Regions from separate parts of the Arthrobacter sp. YA7-1 genome, predicted to be linked through region 3. Evidence: riboswitches for the same ligand, from Rfam matches in the RefSeq annotation. Region 3 holds a riboswitch; each other region holds the start of a gene.
The links. Region 3 has a riboswitch for glycine ahead of OIT41_RS14885 (L-serine ammonia-lyase, iron-sulfur-dependent, subunit alpha). Riboswitches for the same ligand answer to the same signal wherever they lie in the genome.
Positions count from the first base shown of each region.

Region 1: another riboswitch for glycine. It lies ahead of lipA (lipoyl synthase); the one in region 3 lies ahead of OIT41_RS14885 (L-serine ammonia-lyase, iron-sulfur-dependent, subunit alpha).
Region 2: another riboswitch for glycine. It lies ahead of gcvP (aminomethyl-transferring glycine dehydrogenase); the one in region 3 lies ahead of OIT41_RS14885 (L-serine ammonia-lyase, iron-sulfur-dependent, subunit alpha).

Region 1 covers NZ_CP110114.1:3,837,340-3,843,104, forward strand. Annotated here, with positions in the region: gene OIT41_RS17920 (MFS transporter) at 1-1,022, shown strand, start outside; gene OIT41_RS17925 (MFS transporter) at 1,095-2,390, opposite strand; gene trmB (tRNA (guanosine(46)-N7)-methyltransferase TrmB) at 2,493-3,416, shown strand; glycine riboswitch at 3,503-3,602, shown strand; gene lipA (lipoyl synthase) at 3,757-4,782, shown strand; gene OIT41_RS17940 (methylenetetrahydrofolate reductase) at 4,799-5,611, shown strand; gene OIT41_RS17945 (zf-HC2 domain-containing protein) at 5,642-5,765, opposite strand, start outside.
Region 2 covers NZ_CP110114.1:846,187-851,951, reverse strand. Annotated here, with positions in the region: gene gcvT (glycine cleavage system aminomethyltransferase GcvT) at 1-728, opposite strand, end outside; gene gcvP (aminomethyl-transferring glycine dehydrogenase) at 742-3,588, opposite strand; glycine riboswitch at 3,748-3,845, opposite strand; gene OIT41_RS04050 (TetR/AcrR family transcriptional regulator) at 4,034-4,582, opposite strand; gene OIT41_RS04045 (MFS transporter) at 4,665-5,765, shown strand, end outside.
Region 3 covers NZ_CP110114.1:3,179,574-3,185,338, reverse strand. Annotated here, with positions in the region: gene OIT41_RS14905 (GNAT family N-acetyltransferase) at 1-452, shown strand, start outside; gene OIT41_RS14900 (hypothetical protein) at 761-1,486, shown strand; gene OIT41_RS14895 (SDR family oxidoreductase) at 1,550-2,293, shown strand; tRNA gene OIT41_RS14890 (tRNA-Ala) at 2,325-2,397, shown strand; partial or broken gene OIT41_RS14885 (L-serine ammonia-lyase, iron-sulfur-dependent, subunit alpha) at 2,580-2,783, opposite strand; glycine riboswitch at 2,936-3,036, opposite strand; gene OIT41_RS14880 (PucR family transcriptional regulator) at 3,136-4,635, opposite strand; gene speB (agmatinase) at 4,854-5,765, shown strand, end outside.

The DNA of each region.
Region 1 (5,765 bases), 660 kb from region 3:
CGTCCATGACGTTCGCGGTAGGCCTCGCGGCTGTCGGCAGCCTGCTGATCGGTATCGCCCCGACATTCCAGGCAGTTGGAGCCTTCGCCTCCGTGATGCTCCTGGTGGCCCGCCTCATCCAGGGCCTCGCCCACGGTGGCGAGCTGCCGTCGTCGCAAACGTACCTGTCCGAAATGGCGCCCAAGGAAAAGCGGGGCTTCTGGGCAACGCTCATCTACACGTCCGGCACCGCCGGCATCCTTGCCGGGACCCTGCTGGGTGCCATCCTGACCGGGGTGCTGAGCAAGGCGGACATGAACGCCTGGGGCTGGCGCGTGCCGTTCCTGGTGGGCGGTGCCTTGGGAATCTATGCCTTGGTCATGCGGGCCAAGATGAAGGAGACCGAGGCGTTCGAAGCCGAGGTGCCGAAGGAAAAGCGCGAGCCCATGTGGCCGCAGATCGTCAAGTACCGCAAGCAGGCCCTGCAGGTGATCGGGCTGACCGTTGGCCTCACCGTTGTCTACTACATCTGGGGCGTCGTGGCTCCGAGCTACGCGGCCAGCTCGCTCAAGATGGATCGTGGAGCAGCCTTGTGGGCCGGTGTTATCGGCAACATCGCTTTCATTGCGTCGCTGCCGTTCTGGGGCAAGCTGTCCGACCGCATCGGCCGCAAGCCCGTGCTGATCGTGAGTTCCGCGGGGGCGGCGTTGCTGCACTTCCCGATGACCTGGCTCCTCAAAGACTCCCCGTGGCAGCTGGCTGTTTCGATGTCTGTCATGTTGTTCTTCATCGCCGGCAGCGCCTCGATTGTCCCTGCCGTGTACGCGGAGCTGTTCCCGACCAAGATCCGCACCGTGGGTGTCGGCGTCCCGTATTCCATCTGCGTTGCGGTCTTCGGCGGGACGGCCCCGTACCTGCAGACGTGGCTCGGCAGCATCGGCCAGGCCAACATGTTCAACGTCTATGCCGTGATCCTTTTGGCCATCGGCATCGCGTTCGCCTTCATGATCCCGGAAACCAAGGGCAAGGACCTGACACACTAAACTCCCCCGCTTGAACCCAACTGGCTCGCAGGTAATGTCGTTTTGAGCCCTCATAACGACAACAACTGCGAGTCAGTTGGGTTGGCCGACGTAGCGGTTGCGTCCTGCACGGAAACCGAAGAAAGCAGCCAATGAACCCACCACGAGGAACAAGATGCCGGCCGCCGAGAAGCCACCGGTCGCTTGGTGCAACTGGCCGACCATCAAGGTTCCCGTGGAGCCCAAGCCATAGCCGACGCCCTGCATCATGCCGGAAAGGTGCGCCGCGGTATGCGAATCACGGGTCCGCAACATGATCATGGTCAACGCCACAGCCGTGAGGCTCCCCTGCCCCAGGCCCAGCAGTCCGGTCCACACCCAAATCAGGTCCGTGGGTCCGAAGATGCTCAAGGCGAAGCCGCCGCCGGTCATCAGCGCAACCACGGTGTTGATGACGCGCTGATCCTTGAACCGGGCTGCGAGCCCCGGAGCGATGAACGAACCAAGCATCTGCAGCACGATCGACACGGACACGATCAGGCCGGCCGTCCCGCCGTCGATCCCGCGGTCACGCAGGATCGGCGCCAACCAGGCGAACACGCTGAAGGACATCATCGCCTGCAACACCATGAAGATGGTGACTTGCCAGGCGACGGCGGAACGCCAGACGTTCGCACCGCCGTCGGCGGCGTTGTGGCGGACGGGATGCTGGCGAATCGCCAGAGGGAGGAAAAGCAAGAGTACGACGGCGGCGGGCAGCGCCCAGAACCACAGCGCCGAGGTCCAGTTTCCGGTCGCCGTGAAGACGGGATAGGTGAAACCGGCGCCAAGCGCTGCTGACGCGCAAATCGCCGTCGTATACAGACCGCACATGAGCCCGAGCCGGTGCGGGAAATCACGCTTGACCACGCCGGGCAGCAGCACGTTGCAGAGCGCGATCGCGGCGCCGCACGCCGCGGTACCGGCAAGGAGTGCCGGCAAGTGCCCGGCGCCGGCGAGATCCACGGGACGGATCAGCAGTCCCGCTGTGAGCACTACCATCGCGCCGAGCAACACCCTCTCGGCACCGAACCTGCGGGCCAGGATCGGCGCCAGCGGCGCGAAGACACCCAGCAATGTCACCGGCACAGTAGTGAGGACAACCACCGCCCAGCCCGGCAACCCGGCGTCGGCGGTGACTTCCGGAAGGACTGCCGAAAAACTCGAAAAAACCGTCCGCAGGTTCAGGCCGATGAGCACCAGGCAGATCCCCAGGAAGACAAGTCCGCCGCGCGTCTTGACCAGCGTGGGCTCGGGCTCGGGAAGCTCGTCGATCTCGGCGTCGACGAGGATCTCGCGGGCGCCGGGGTGCGGCGTAGTGTTCTTGGGGGCGCTTGAAGCGGGGGTCACCAAACCATTCTGGCAGTCATGCTCATACCGGGGCGCCTCATGACGGGAGCGCACCCAGGGTCCGCCGCGGGCGTTTGGTGCCGCAACGGTATTCTGGAGGAGATGAGTGAAACCCCAGAAACCCCTGAAACACCGCAGTCTGCGCGCCCCGTGACCCCCGGCAGCCAGGCCTCCTTCGGCACGTACGGCGGCCGGCCGGTCAGTTTCGTGCGCCGCGGGACGCGGCTTCAGGGCCGCCGCCAGGCCGCGTGGGAGGAGCACTCGGACCGCTGGGCCATCCAGGTTCCGCGGCACGTTGCCAACACTTCGGTACACCCGGATTACGTGTTCGACGCCGAAGCCGAGTTTGGGCGCAGGGCGCCGCTGATCGTCGAAATCGGTTCGGGCCTCGGCGACGCTGTGTGCCATGCGGCCGAGGAAAATCCGGACAAGGATTTCCTCGCCGTGGAGGTCTATACCCCGGGCCTGGCCAACACGATGATCAAGATCAACAGCCGCGGGCTCAGCAACGTACGCGTGGTGGAGGCCAACGCCCCCGAGGTCCTGGCCACCATGCTCCCCGAGGGCTCGGTCAGCGAGCTCTGGGTCTTTTTCCCGGATCCGTGGCACAAGTCCCGGCACCACAAGCGCCGCCTCATCCAGCCGGCGTTCGCTGAACTCGCAGCACGGTCCCTCAAGAAGGGCGGCCTGTGGCGGATCGCCACCGACTGGTCCAACTACGCCATCCACGTCCGCGAGGTCCTCGCCGGCTCCACCGAGTTTGAGAACGTGCACGACGGCGAACGGACCGGCGCTGAGAGCCCCCTCACCCAAGTGTGGGAATCCGGAGTCGAATCCATGGTGGGCGGGGCACCTGTCAAGGAAGGCCGCGCCCCGGTCAGCACCGAGCACACCGGCCCCAACGAGGGAGTGGACCACGTGGGCGGGTGGGCTCCACGCTTCGATGGCCGCATCCGCACCAGCTTCGAAAACAAGGCCCACGAGGCCGGACGCATGATCTTCGACCTCAGCTATCGCAAGATCTAGCTTCACGACCGCGCCTGGGTTCTTTGCGCACCGCACAGGCACCGGATACCATGTGAGACGTGTCACCGAAAGGCGGCACGTGCTTATGATCTGCGGCGGGAGAGTCCTGCCGGTACATTTTCAGCAGGCGCCGTAGGAGCAAATCCTCCCCAGGAATCTCTCAGGCCCATGTACCGCCGCGGCAAGGCAACTCTGGAAAGCAGTCCGGGCAACCGGACTCACCGACGGTGCAAGCGTCCAGCCACGAGGTGGAGACGCGGAAACTCTCAGGTCCAATACAGAGCGGGGAGGAACCGACTCATCGTGGCGCGTGAGCGCCACCTGAATTTTGGAGTTCCTCATGACCCTGGCACCTGAAGGCCGTAAGCTGCTGCGCGTTGAACAGCGCAACAAAGCCGTCCCGGTCGAACGCAAGCCCGAGTGGATCAAGGCCAAGGTCCAGATGGGCCCGGAATTCGTGGGCCTGAAGAACCTCGTGAAAAAAGAAGGCCTGCACACCGTCTGCGAGGAAGCCGGCTGCCCGAACATCTTCGAGTGCTGGGAAGACAAGGAAGCGACCTTCCTGATCGGCGGCTCCGAATGCACCCGCCGCTGCGACTTCTGCCAGATCGACACCGGCAAACCCTCCCCCGTGGACATGTTCGAACCCACCAAGGTCGCCCGCTCCGTCCAGGCCATGAACCTGCGCTACGCCACCGTGACCGGCGTCGCGCGCGATGACCTGGCAGACGAAGGCGTCTGGCTCTACGCCGAAACCGTCCGCAAGATCCACGAACTGAACCCCGGCACCGGCGTCGAGCTGCTCATCCCCGACTTCTCCGGCAAACCCGAACACATCAGCGCGATCTGCGACTCGAACCCGGAAGTCTTCGCGCACAACGTCGAAACCGTGCCCCGGATCTTCAAGCGCATCCGCCCCGCGTTCCGCTACGACCGCTCCCTGGACGTCATCACCCAGGGTCGGGCCCACGGCATGGTCACCAAATCCAACCTGATCCTGGGCATGGGCGAAACCCGGGAAGAGATCTCCGAAGCCCTGGCCGACCTGCACGCCGCGGGCTGTGACCTGATCACCATCACCCAGTACCTGCGCCCCTCCGAACGGCACCTGCCCGTGGACCGCTGGGTCAAACCCCAGGAATTCGTCGACCTCGCCACCGAAGCCGAGGAAATCGGCTTCCTCGGCGTCATGTCCGGCCCCCTGGTCCGCTCCTCCTACCGCGCCGGACGCCTCTGGGCCACCGCGATGCGCAAAAAAGGCCGCGAAATCCCCGTGCACCTCGCCCACATCGCCGAAGGCATCCAAGACTCCGGCACCACCCGCCAGGAAGCCCGCACCCTCCTCGCACACCACGCGACGGCCTGATCCGGAAGGAGCCAGCATGTTCCCCACCCGGATTGAAATCATTCCCTCAGACGGAATCGTTGAGAAAGTCCAGGCAACAGTACCGCTTTCCACAACACTCACCGTCACCTGCCTGCCCCATCACGGCATCGCGCGGACCATGGAGGCGTCCGTCAGGCTCAGCCTCCTTGGCTACACCGTGATTCCGCACCTCTCGGCACGTGGGTTGGAGAACCGGGCGCAGCTTTCCGGCATCCTCCGGGATTGCGAGGCCGCCGGGATCAGTGAGGTCTTCGCCATCGGTGGAGACGGACCTCTTGGCGCGGGCCCCTACCGATCGAGCCTTGGGCTCTTGGCGGATATCGCCGAGTACACCGGCGGCAGCATCACAGCGGGCATCGCCGGTTACCCCGAGGGACACCCCTCCGTGAGCGGGCTGGACTTGTTGGACGCCCTGCTGGCGAAACAACAGCTGGCGACGCATGTTGTCACGCAGATGTGCTTCTCCGCGCCGAAGATCCTCGACTACGCCGCGCTCCTGCGCCGGGAAGGCGTCGAGCTTCCCGTATGGGCCGGCGTGGCCGGAGCAGTTCCCCGGACAAAACTGCTGGCCTTGGCAACCCAGATCGGCGTCGGGACGTCGCTGAAGTTCCTCAGCAACAAGGGAACTCTTGCCCGCAAGCTCCTGGGCCCGGACAAGTACTCACCGGAAACCCTGGTGTCCGAGCTCATGGCGCAGCCGGATGGGGTTTCGGGAATCCATCTCTACAGTTTCAACCGACTGGACATGCCCATCTGGGAGCGAAACGATCTGCCCGATCCTGACGCCAGCGAAGCAGCGACCGCGTAGCGCTGCCAACAGCCTAGGTCCCGGAAACCCCTAGCTCCCCGGGACCGAAATCACCGCGACCGTCTTCTGGGTGTCGTCGCGCAGTTCCACGCCCGAAATCCCGGCGAGCTGGACCGGCGTCGCGCCCGTGACCTTGATGTGCCCGCTGGACGTC
Region 2 (5,765 bases), 1.9 Mb from region 3:
TCCAGGCGCAGGGAGTCACGGGAGGCCAGTCCGGCGGGGATCAGCTCGCCGTCCTGGGCAACTGCTGCGATTGCTTGCCAGAGGGCGGCAGCGGCATCATTGTCCACGAAGATTTCGAAGCCGTCCTCGCCGGTGTAGCCGGTGCGGGCGAGCAGCAGTTCCGTCGTGTTCCCGGCGAAGGTGAAGGGCACCTCGACGGCGGCGTAGTACTTGAGCCCGGTGACGAGGGAGTGCTGTGCGGCAGGGACGAGGCGGAGGAGGATTTCTTCCGCTTTGGGGCCCTGGACGGCGATCAGCGAGGTTGCCGCGGAGACGTCCTCCACCACGACGTCGAAGTTGGCTGCCCGCTGTGCCAAAGCCTCGGCAACAACCTTGGCGTTGCCCGCGTTCGGGACCACCAGGAAGGTGGAGTCGCCGCGGCGGTAGGTGATGAGGTCGTCGATGATGCCGCCGTCTTCCTGGCAGATCAGCGAGTACTTGGCCTTGCCGATCGACATGGCGGAGATCTTGCCCACGAGGGCGTAGTCCAGGAAAGCCGCGGCTTCGGGGCCGGTGACCCAGACTTCGCCCATATGGGAAAGGTCGAACAGGCCCGCGGACTCGCGAACGGCGTGGTGCTCGGCCAGTTCGGAGGAGTACTTCAGGGGCATCTGCCAGCCACCGAAATCGGTGAAGGAAGCGCCGAGCTTCTTGTGCTCTTCGTAGAGCGCAGTGTAGTTCTCAGTCATCGTGAGGAGTCCTTTAGTTCTCGAAGGCTTCGATCGGAGGGCAGGAGCAGACCAGGTTGCGGTCGCCTGCGGCGCCGTCGATGCGGCCAACGGGCGGGAAGTACTTGTCCTGCTTGAGGTGATGGACCGGGAAGACGGCCTGCTCGCGGGAGTACTCGCGGTTCCAGTCGGAGGAGACGACGGCGGCCGCCGTGTGCGGTGCGTGGCGCAGCGGGCTACTCTCCACCGTGAAGTCGCCGTGGGCGACCTGGTCGATTTCCTTGCGGATGGTGATCATGGCTTCGATGAAGCGGTCGATCTCCCCGAGGTCCTCGGATTCGGTGGGCTCCACCATCAGCGTGCCCGCGACCGGGAACGCCAGGGTGGGTGCGTGGAAACCGTAGTCGATGAGGCGCTTGGCCACGTCCTCGGCGGTGACGCCGGTCTTGGCGGTCAGTTCGCGCAGGTCCAGGATGCACTCGTGGGCCACGAGTCCGCCTTCGCCGGTGTAGAGGACGGGGAAGTACTCGTTCAGGCGGGAGGCGATGTAGTTCGCGGCAAGCAGCGCGGACTTCGTGGCCTCGGTGAGGCCTTCGCCGCCCATGAGCTTCACGTAGGCCCAGGAAATCGGCAGGACGCCGGCGGAGCCGAAGCGTGAAGCCGAGATGGGCACGTCGTTGCCTTCGGTCCAGGCCGCGGCATTGCCGGGCATGAAGGGGGCCAGGTGCGCCTTGGCCGCGACCGGGCCCACGCCGGGTCCTCCGCCGCCGTGCGGGATGCAGAAGGTCTTGTGCAGGTTCAGGTGGGACACGTCGCCGCCGAACTTGCCCGGCTGGGCCAGGCCGACCAGGGCGTTGAGGTTGGCGCCGTCGATGTACACCTGGCCGCCGGCTGCGTGCACGGAGTCGCAGACCTCGCGCACGTCCGCGTCGTACACGCCGTGCGTGGAGGGGTAGGTGATCATGATGGCCGAGAGGACGTCCTTGTTGGCGTCGATCTTGGCTTGCAGGTCCGCGTGGTCGATGGTGCCATCGGCAGCGGTGGCCACCACCACCACCTTCATGCCGGCCAGCACGGCCGAGGCTGCGTTGGTGCCGTGGGCCGAGGCCGGGATGAGGCAGACGTTGCGCTGGGCCTCGCCGCGGGAGTGGTGGTAGCCGCGGATCGCCAGCAGGCCAGCGAGCTCGCCCTGGGAACCGGCGTTGGGCTGGATGGAGACCTGGTCGTACCCGGTGATCTCGCTCAGCTGGGATTCCAGGTCCGTGATGAGTTCACGCCAGCCCGTGGTCTGGGAATCCGGGGCGAAGGGGTGGATCGAGGCGAATTCAGGCCAGGAGATCGCTTCCATCTCGGCAGTGGCGTTCAGCTTCATCGTGCACGAACCCAGCGGGATCATGGTGCGGTCCAGCGCCAGGTCCCGGTCCGAGAGCTTGCGGATGTAGCGCAGCAACTGGGTTTCGGAACGGTGCGTGTTGAACACCGGGTGCTGCAGGTAGTCCGAAGACCGCTCGACCGCGGCCTCCAGGACGAAGCCCTCATTGGCTTCGGTGAGTGAAGCACCAAACGCATCAAGGACACCGCCGACAACCGCCGTCGTTGTGGTCTCGTCAACCGAGACGCCCACAGTGTCGGCGTCGATGCCGCGCAGGTTGATGCCCTTGGCCTCCGCGGCTGCGACGATCCCGGCAGCCTTGCCCGGGACGCGGACGGTGACGGTGTCGAAGAAGCTGCCGTGCAGGACCTCAAGGCCCGCGGCCTTCAAGGAAGCAGCCAGGGTGCGGGCGTGGTGGTGGGCGGTCTCGGCGATCGCCTTCAGGCCCTCGGGGCCGTGGTACACGGCGTACATCGAGGAGACGATGGCCAGCAGTGCCTGCGCGGTGCAGATGTTGGACGTGGCCTTCTCGCGGCGGATGTGCTGCTCACGGGTCTGCAGCGCCAGGCGGTAGGCGGGAGTGCCGGCGTCGTCCTTGGAAACGCCCACCAAGCGGCCCGGCATCGAGCGCTCCAGGCCCTTCTGGACGGCCATGTACGCGGCGTGCGGGCCGCCGAAGAACAACGGCACGCCGAAGCGCTGGGTGGAGCCGACGGCGATGTCGGCGCCCTGCTCGCCCGGAGGCGTGATCAAGGTCAGGGCCAGCAGGTCCGCAGCAACCGTGACCAGGGCGCCGCGTTCCTTGGCGGCGGCGATCACGCCCGAGTGGTCGAACACCCGGCCGGAAGCGCCCGGCTGCTGCAGCACGATGCCGTTGATCTCGCCCTCGGGCAGGCCCTGGGACAGGTCAGCGATCTCCACCTCGAAGCCCAGCGCCTCGGCGCGGCCCTTCACGATGGCGATGGTCTGCGGGAGGCAGTCGGCATCCAGCACCGTCTTGCCGTCGTGGGCCGTCTTGTTCTTGTTCGCCCGGCGCATCATCAGGACCGCCTCGGCCACGGCCGTGGCTTCATCAAGGAGGGAAGCGTTGGCGATGGGCAGGCCCACCAGATCCTGGACCATGGTCTGGAAATTCAGCAGCGCCTCGAGGCGGCCCTGGGAAATCTCCGGCTGGTACGGGGTGTACGCCGTGTACCAGGCCGGGGATTCGAGGATGTTGCGGCGGATCACCGGCGGAGTGACCGTGTCGTAATAGCCCTGGCCGATCATCTGCACGGCCGTCTTGTTCTTGGAAGCCAGCCTGCGCAGCTCAGCCAGGACCTCGACCTCGCTCAGGGCGTCCTGGAGCGTCAGCGCGACGTCCTGGCGGATGTCTTTGGGAACCGCGGTGTCCACAAGCGAATCGACACTGTCGTAACCAACAGACTTGAGCATGATGTCAATGTCGGCCTGGCGGCGGGCGCCGATATGCCGGTCAACGAACGCGGTGGAGGTTGAACTAACCGTCACGAAGGAACTCCATTTATAAGGCGGCGCAAGGTACGCCACAGCTAATCGGATTCCTCCCCGCTCTGTATTGGACCTGAGAGTTTCCGCGAAACGTGCTTATGGCACTGTCCGCTTGCACCGTCGGTGAGCGCGCGTCAGCGTGCTGCTTTCCAGAGTTGCCTTGCCGCGGCGGTGCGTGGGCCTGAGAGATTCCTGGGGAGGATTTGCTCCTACGGCGCCTGCATCACATGCCTGCAGGACTCTCCCGCCGCAGATCAAAGGCGTATTCAATTGTGTGAATCGACTGTGGTTGCCGGTGACGGCTGCCACAACTACCAATTGTCCTATGGACTGCCCGCGTCCGCAAATAGGGTTACCTAGCAGCCCGACTTTCCCAACTGACTGGCACTTGTTGTCGTTTTGGAGCCTCAAAACGACACCTAATGCGAGTCAGTTGGGTGGCCACTCAGGTACGGAGGCGTTCGACGGCGGCCAGCAGCGCACCGACGTCGGCGCTCCTCGCGCTGGCCTTGACTTCCGTATCACCGGCGCCGCCTTCGAGCATTGCGTTGAAGTAGAGTCCATCGCCCATATACCGGACGGCTTTGGCCATTTCAGGCCCGACTTCCTCGGCCAGCACATCGAGCCATTGTTGCTGGATTCCCGCGAAGCGCCTGCGGGTTTCTTCATGGGCTACTTCCGCGAGGCGCGTGGCTGCCACAAACACGCGGTCCAAGGGCGTGTCGGCCCAGAGCGAGGACTTGATGAAGAACGCGGCAGCACCTTCCGGAGCTGCCTTCATCGCCTCGATGTCCAGCGCGGCCAGCCCGTCCATGCGCTCGAGCAAGGAGCTGATCATGGCTTCCTTGTTGGGGAAATGGTAGAGCAAACCGCCCTTGGAGACGCCTGCGCGCTTGGCGACGGCGTCCAGGGTGGCAGCCCGCTCCCCCACCTCGATCAGCAGGGCTTCAAAAGCATCCAGGACAGCGTCCCGGGCAATAGGTTTTCGCGGCATGGTGTCCATCATCCCTTAGTTCGATGCGGCAGTTCGATGCGGCAAATTGAAACTATACCGTCCAGACGGTACAGTTATATTCATGTTCACCCCGTCCTCAACCCAGCACCCCCGTACCCCTTCGATCCACATCGCCCCGTGGCGCGACTGGGCTGCCCTGGCACTCCTGATGTTCCCCGTGCTGCTGGTGGCTGTGGACAATACGGCGCTGACATTTGCCCTGCCGCAAATCGCCCGGTCGCTGGAAGTCGGTGGCGTGCAGCTGCTATGGGTGGTGGATGCCTATCCGTTGGTGCTCGCGGCACTGTTGGTGTCCATGGGAAACCTGGGTGACCGGATCGGCCGCCGTCGCTTGCTGCTGATCGGCAGCACGGGCTTCGCGGCCGTTTCCGCGGCCACGGCCTTCGCCCCATCGGTTGAATGGCTCATTGCAGGACGTGCCAGCATGGGCATCTTCGGAGCCATGCTCATGCCGTCCACACTGTCGTTGATCCGCAACATCTTCCCGGACCCGAACCGCCGCCGGCTCGCGGTTGCCGTGTGGGCCGCGGGATTCTCCGGCGGAGCCGCGCTCGGTCCGATCTTTGGCGGTTGGCTCGTGGAGCATTTCTGGTGGGGAACCGTGTTCCTGGTCGCCGTGCCGCTGTTGCTTCCCCTGCTCGCGTTCGGTCCGTCCTTGATTCCCGAGTCGAAGGACCGCAACCCGGGCAAGCCCGACGTTCCCAGCGTGGTGCTGTCCATCCTGACCATGGCCCCGATGGTTTACGGCATCAAGGAGGCCGCCGTGCACGGGTTCGGCCCGGGTCCCGCGGCCTTCATGGTGTTCGGCCTGGCTATGGGAATTGTCTTCGTCCGGAGGCAGGGCTCGTTGGCATCGCCCATGTTGGACGTTCAGCTTTTCCGGAACAAGGTCTTCAGCACGGCCATTACGGCCAACGTCCTGTCCCTGTTCTCCATGACGGGATTCATCTACTTCTTCGCCCAGCACTTGCAACTGGTGGAGGGCCAATCCCCCATGCAGGCAGGGATCGCGATGGTTCCCGCCCTACTTGCCACGATTGTGGCAGGACTGGTGGTGGTCCCCTTGCTCAAGCGGATCCGCCCTGGCCTGGTGGTGGCATCGGGATTGGCGCTGAGCGCGGTGGGATACCTCGTGGCCGCCCTGGGAAACCACAGCCAGGGG
Region 3 (5,765 bases):
ACCGGCAGATGGTGGCTTCCCTCAACGCCCAGGCCCGGCAAGCGAGTGCGCTCCCCTTTGTGATCACGGAGCGTATTCCTGGATTCCAGGAGCCTAGGATCGTAGGGCAGTTGACGGTCTCTTCGATCATGTGGGGATCGGCGATGACGGCCACGCTTGGCTACTGGGTGGACCAGGCCCGGGCCGGCCGCGGAATAGCTCCCACTGCGGTTGCCATGGCCACCGACCATTGCTTCAAAGCCCTTGGCTTGCACCGGATGGAGATCAACATCAGGCCGGAGAACGGGCCGAGCCTGCGAGTTGTCGAGAAGTTGGGATTCCGCGACGAAGGGCGCCGCGAGCGTTTCCTTCACATCAACGGAGAATGGGCTGACCATCGAAGCTTTGCGTTGACCTCGGAAGAGGTCCCCGGAGGCTTGCTGGCCGCTTGGCTTCGGCACGGAGCCAACTAGCCGCTTTCGGCGAATAAGGGTCATAAGTCCATTGATTTGCCGACTCTCCGACGACACACCGATGGCAATGCGGTGGCCTCCGGCTATTTGCTTCTACGGTTTTGATTGTGGACTTCCCTCTCAGCAGCTCGGTGATATTGGTCATTGCTGTCGCGCTGTGGATCGTTTGGGTTGCGCCATACATACTCCGGAATCGTCGCCAGCACATCCAGATGGCCGGTGACTTCCCAACAGATGTTATTGACGAAGACGCTCATGAACTGCAAGCCGGGGTGGTTCTGTCAATCACCCCTCGGCAGGAGAAAGCAATGGAAACCATGCAGAGCACCGCAACCGCATTGCCCGAGGTATCGGCCGGCGCCGGCGAACGGCGTGATGCTGCATCGGAAACAGCGGTCTTCAAAGTCAGATACGGGCGCTGTGCCCTTGCCCTTGCCGCCGTTCTCCTCCTGCTCGCGGCTGCCGTTTCCGGCGTCCTCCGCATTCTTGGCCTCGTTTCCGCGTGGCTGCCGCTGGGATGCATAGTGGGCGTGGTCGCGACCGTCTTCCTGCTTCGCCGACTGGCCATCCGGGACCGCAGGGCGAAGATAAACAAGGCCTTCCGGAACGCGATGGCCCCTCCAGCCGAGAGTCCCCGCGCAAGCGCTCCTGCAACGGACCGTCCGGCGACCAAGATTTTCGACGCCGAAGCCCACGCCCGTGAAGCGACGCGACTGACCGCCGTCGAACTTCGTCAAGCCGCCCTCAATGTTGCTGTCGCCGCCGGCGACAACACAGTCCGGTTTACAGCGGAATCCAAGGAAGCTGAATGGCAGCCCGTGGACGTCCCCAAACCAACATACGTCGATGCCGCCAAGGCGCCGCGGCCCGCCCCCGAGCCCCTCGACCTGCCTGAGGCTCCCAAGCCTCTCGGCAAGCCGACGTTGAAGCCAGCCAGCGCACCGTCCGTGGGCGCGTCGGTCCAGGCGCAGCACGGCAAGCCCCAGAGTGGCCTCAGCAACCTCGACGACGTCTTGCAGCGCCGCCGGGCATAACCTCCAGTGACTACCGTCTGCGTGGCAGGTGGCACGGGACAAGTGGGCCGTAAAGTCGTCCGTTTGGCGCTCGACGCCGGGCTCGACGTGACGGTGCTGAGCCGCCGCCCGCCGTCGGGCGCGTCACCAGTCCATCGCGACGGCGCGCGCTACTTTCAGGCTGACGTCACCACAGGTGCCGGGCTGGCCGAAGCCCTGCAGGGGGCCGATGTGGTGATCGATTGCTTGGAAGGGCAATTCGGAAAAGCGCGGAGGAAATTCGCCGACGGCGGCGCGCGCCTGCTCGCCGCGGCCACCGTTGCCGGAGTCCGTAAGGCCGTTCTCCTCTCGATCATCAATTGCGACCAGACCAGCGCGGCGTTTTATGTCTCCAAAGCAGACAAGGAGCGGGTCTACGCACTCTCGTCGCTGGAGACGGTTGTTGTGCGGGCCACCCAATTCCACAGCCTCGTGACGGCGGTTTTCCAGGCGGGCTCGAAAGTCCGCCTCATCCCGGTCTTCAAGGGCGCGCGCTTTCAAACGATTTCGCCGACGAATGTGGCGTCCGAGTTGCTTGCCGAGGCGTTGCGGGAGCCTTCAGAAGAGCGGCACCGGACGCGAACCATCGGCGGACCGGACATCTGGTCCATGCGTGAGCTCGCTGAGATCTGGCGCAAGGCATCGGGACGTGCCGGGCTTCTCGTGGAGGTGCCGTTGCCGGGGGAGATGGGCAGATATCTTCGGAAGGGGCTGAATCTGGTCCCAAGCCAGCGGACCGGGACAGACACGTTCGAGGCCTGGTTGGCGAAGCGCGAAGAAAGTTTGTAGCCTAGGGACACTGGCAATGCACAGTTGACCAGGGGCTATAGCTCAGTTGGTAGAGCGCTTCGTTCGCATCGAAGAGGTCAGGGGTTCGAATCCCCTTAGCTCCACAGTGAAGGCCCTCCCACCTGCGGAAACGTTGGGCAGGAGGGTCTTCGTTGTTGCTGGGGTTGCGAAATCACTAACCTGGCACTGACATCGGTCCCGGATTGAGACGGGCTCCGGTGGTTCTGCCCCTTTCGGCCCGTCGAGCCCTTCCCCCTGTTCGGGTGTGAGGAAGCGCAGCGCGTTGGGTGAGGCCCAGGTTGTGTTCCATTGCGATCTCGGCAACGTTCTTCACCTGTCCCGGGGAGCCGCCCATGACTTCGGCCAAGCCGGCGGCGGCCATCGAGGAAGCGGAGCCGACCTCGCCCTGGCAGCCCACTTCGGCGCCGGAGATCGAGGCCTGCTCCTTGTAGAGCCCCCCGACGGCGCCCGCGGCAAGCAGGAACTTCAGGGATGTCGATCGCGGCGAGGCGGTCCGCGGCTAATTGGGTTCCTCCCCGCTCTGTATCGGACCTGAGAGATTCCGCAGAACGCATTGTCGCGTTGTGTTCCGCTTGCACCGTCGGTGAGCCGGACCGAAGCCTGGCTGCTTTCCAGAGTCGCCTCGCCGCAGCGGTACGGGGGCCTGAGAGATTCCTGGGGAGGATTTGCTCCTACGGCGCCTGCCCGGTTCAGGACTGGGAGGACTCTCCCGCCACGGTTCGAAAGGCATATTCAGATTTGGGGTGATTTGGCTCACACCATACACACAACGTCAGTGCCGGGGCAACATCTGCTTGCGGACATTGCTATCGGCAGCGGGTTTACTTGTGCATGGCCTCATGGATCTGGAGCGCAAACCAAAGCTGGGCCAACGTGGAGGTTTCGGTCATGTCGAGCCCCGTCAACTCGCTGATTTTCCGGATGCGGTAGATGATGGTTTGGCGATGGGCGAAGAGCGCCGCGGCAGTCTTTTGCCATGACCTCTGAGTGTCCAAGTAGGTCTTCAAAGTCACGATGAGATCGCCTTCCTGGCTCTGTTCATACGTGAAGATCGGGCCGAGCAGCCGCTGTACCAACGCCGTTCCCTCCTCGAAACTCGTGAGCCCCAGCCAGGAGGGCCCCTCGGCGTAACGGGTCAGACTTACTGCATTGCCTTTCGCTGAACCGAGCGCCCACAGCGATTCCTGGAGTGCGCGTTGGACGCCCCCGGCAGACGTAGGCGAGCTGATGCCAATCCGGACCCCGGGCCCCGCGCAGTGGATCAAAACGTCATCCGTCACCCCCGCGGTTGCCGCTACATGAAGGGTGTTGAGACGCCGCAGGCAAGCGGCCTGAAGTCCGTGGCGCCACAGTTCCACGTGAATGTTCGCCAGCCGCTCGCCGTCGTCGGCCCCTATCGAAACCACGACGAAATTCTGCGCGGAAATCTCAAAATCGCTGAGCCTGATCTCCAGTTCCGCGATCCCGAGGCGCCCATCGAACGCCTGCAGGAGGAATTCGCCTGCTAGGCGGTGCCGCCCTTCCAGGGACAGGGCCGTTCGCGAGAGTTCCAGTCCCAGCACCGTCGCCGCATGCAGAAGCACGACGGCGTCAGGGTGCGGATCGCTTTTCGGCAGCACCACCAGCACCGCATTGGCGTGGGTGGGGATGTCCATCATCAACACGTGCCGGTCCCGAAGCCGATGCCATTGGAACTTCTTTCCGGTCATGGGTATATGTCCCGTCAGGGGGGCCAATTCCGCTTGCAGGAAGTCCGGCAACGGCTCACCATCCGGGTGCCAGGGATGGAGGCATCGCCGGTCCACGACGAAAAGCTCCGCATTGAGCTCAGCCGCGAGTCCTTGGAGAAGGCCTTGCCAGTGGTCCTCAATTGTTCCCGCCGTACGAAGCAAGTCATACACCCGTGCGGTCTGACGCAGGCGTCGCGATTCCTCCAAAAGGGAAGCTTCAGCCACGGTTCGCGCGATAGCGATGAAGGGCAATGGATACGGAATGCTAATCAGCGGCAGCGGCAGCGGCAACTGCTCGCAGGCCGCCAGGAACTCCGGCAGCAGCTCCGGAGCATGCATCTTTTCCCCGATGGCAAGGGCACTGGCACCTGCATCGACGAGCGCCTCGGCGAGCGCAACTTGGCCTTGGGGGTCGGCGGGGATGGACAGGCCATTGGTCATCATCAGTTCGCCGCCGGTGACCCATTCCCACAGCCTCGGCAGGTCGGAGGTGTGTGCCCAGGTGATCCGGTTGTCCCTACCCGCCGACCCGGCCAAAAACGTGAGTCCAAGCTGAGGTTCCGCCACGAGCTCAGCCACAGTAATCGCCATGAAAATGCGCTCCCAGATCGTTGGTTTCCGGCCGATTTCAGAGTGCTTAGACATTTGTATAAGAGCCTCGGCCATTTGTAGTCAATCTACCGCTATACGTCGTGATGCACGTCACTAAGAATTGGATTACCTACTTCCCGCTCAAAGGCGAGCACCCCCACCTCCCAACATCGCTGCCAGCGTCGCCGCCCGGCAGCAGGCTACCGAAGGATCCCGGCATGACAACGCATCAGCCCATCGGCCCCGTCGACGCAACAAAAGTTCCCCGGTATGCGGGCCTCGGCACTTTCGCCAGGCTTCCCCAAATCGACCGCGTCCCGGACTACGACATTGCGATCGTCGGCGTACCGTTCGACGGCGGAACGTCCTTCCGGCCCGGCGCCCGTTTCGGTCCTGCCGCGGTCCGCGAAGCCTCCCGGCTTCTGCGTCCCGGGTACCATCCGGAATTGGACGTTGAGCCCGTCAACGAAGTCCAGGTTGTGGACGCCGGCGACATCGCCTGCACCCCTTACGACATCGCACGGGCCGTCCGTGAAATCGAAGAGCAGGCATTGCCCCTGATTAGTGAGGACAAGAAGCTCATCTCGATCGGTGGCGACCACACCATCGCCCTTCCGATGCTCAGGGCCCTGAACAAAGTCCACGGACCGGTCGCGTTGCTGCACTTCGACGCCCACCTGGATACATGGGACACCTACTTCGACCAGCCGGTCACCCACGGAACCATCTTCCGGCGGGCGTTCGAGGAAGGCCTCCTCGTGGAAGATAGGTCCATGCACGTCGGAATCCGCGGGCCGGTCTATGACCGCAACGATTTCCTCCGCGACCATGAATTCGGATTCCAGATCATCCGCTGCTCGGACCTGGACGTCTTAGGCGTTCCCGCCGCCATTGCTCAGGTCAAGGAGCGGCTCGGCGACACCCCGGTCTACGTCTCCATCGACATCGACGTCCTGGACCCCTCCTATGCGCCGGGCACCGGCACCCCTGAGATGGGCGGACTCCACTCCCGAGAGCTGCTGGCCCTGCTCCGCGGACTGGACGGCATCAACATCGTCGGCGCCGACGTCGTCGAGGTCGCGCCGGCTTACGACCATGCAGCCATCACCTCGGTGGCCGCGGCCACCCTT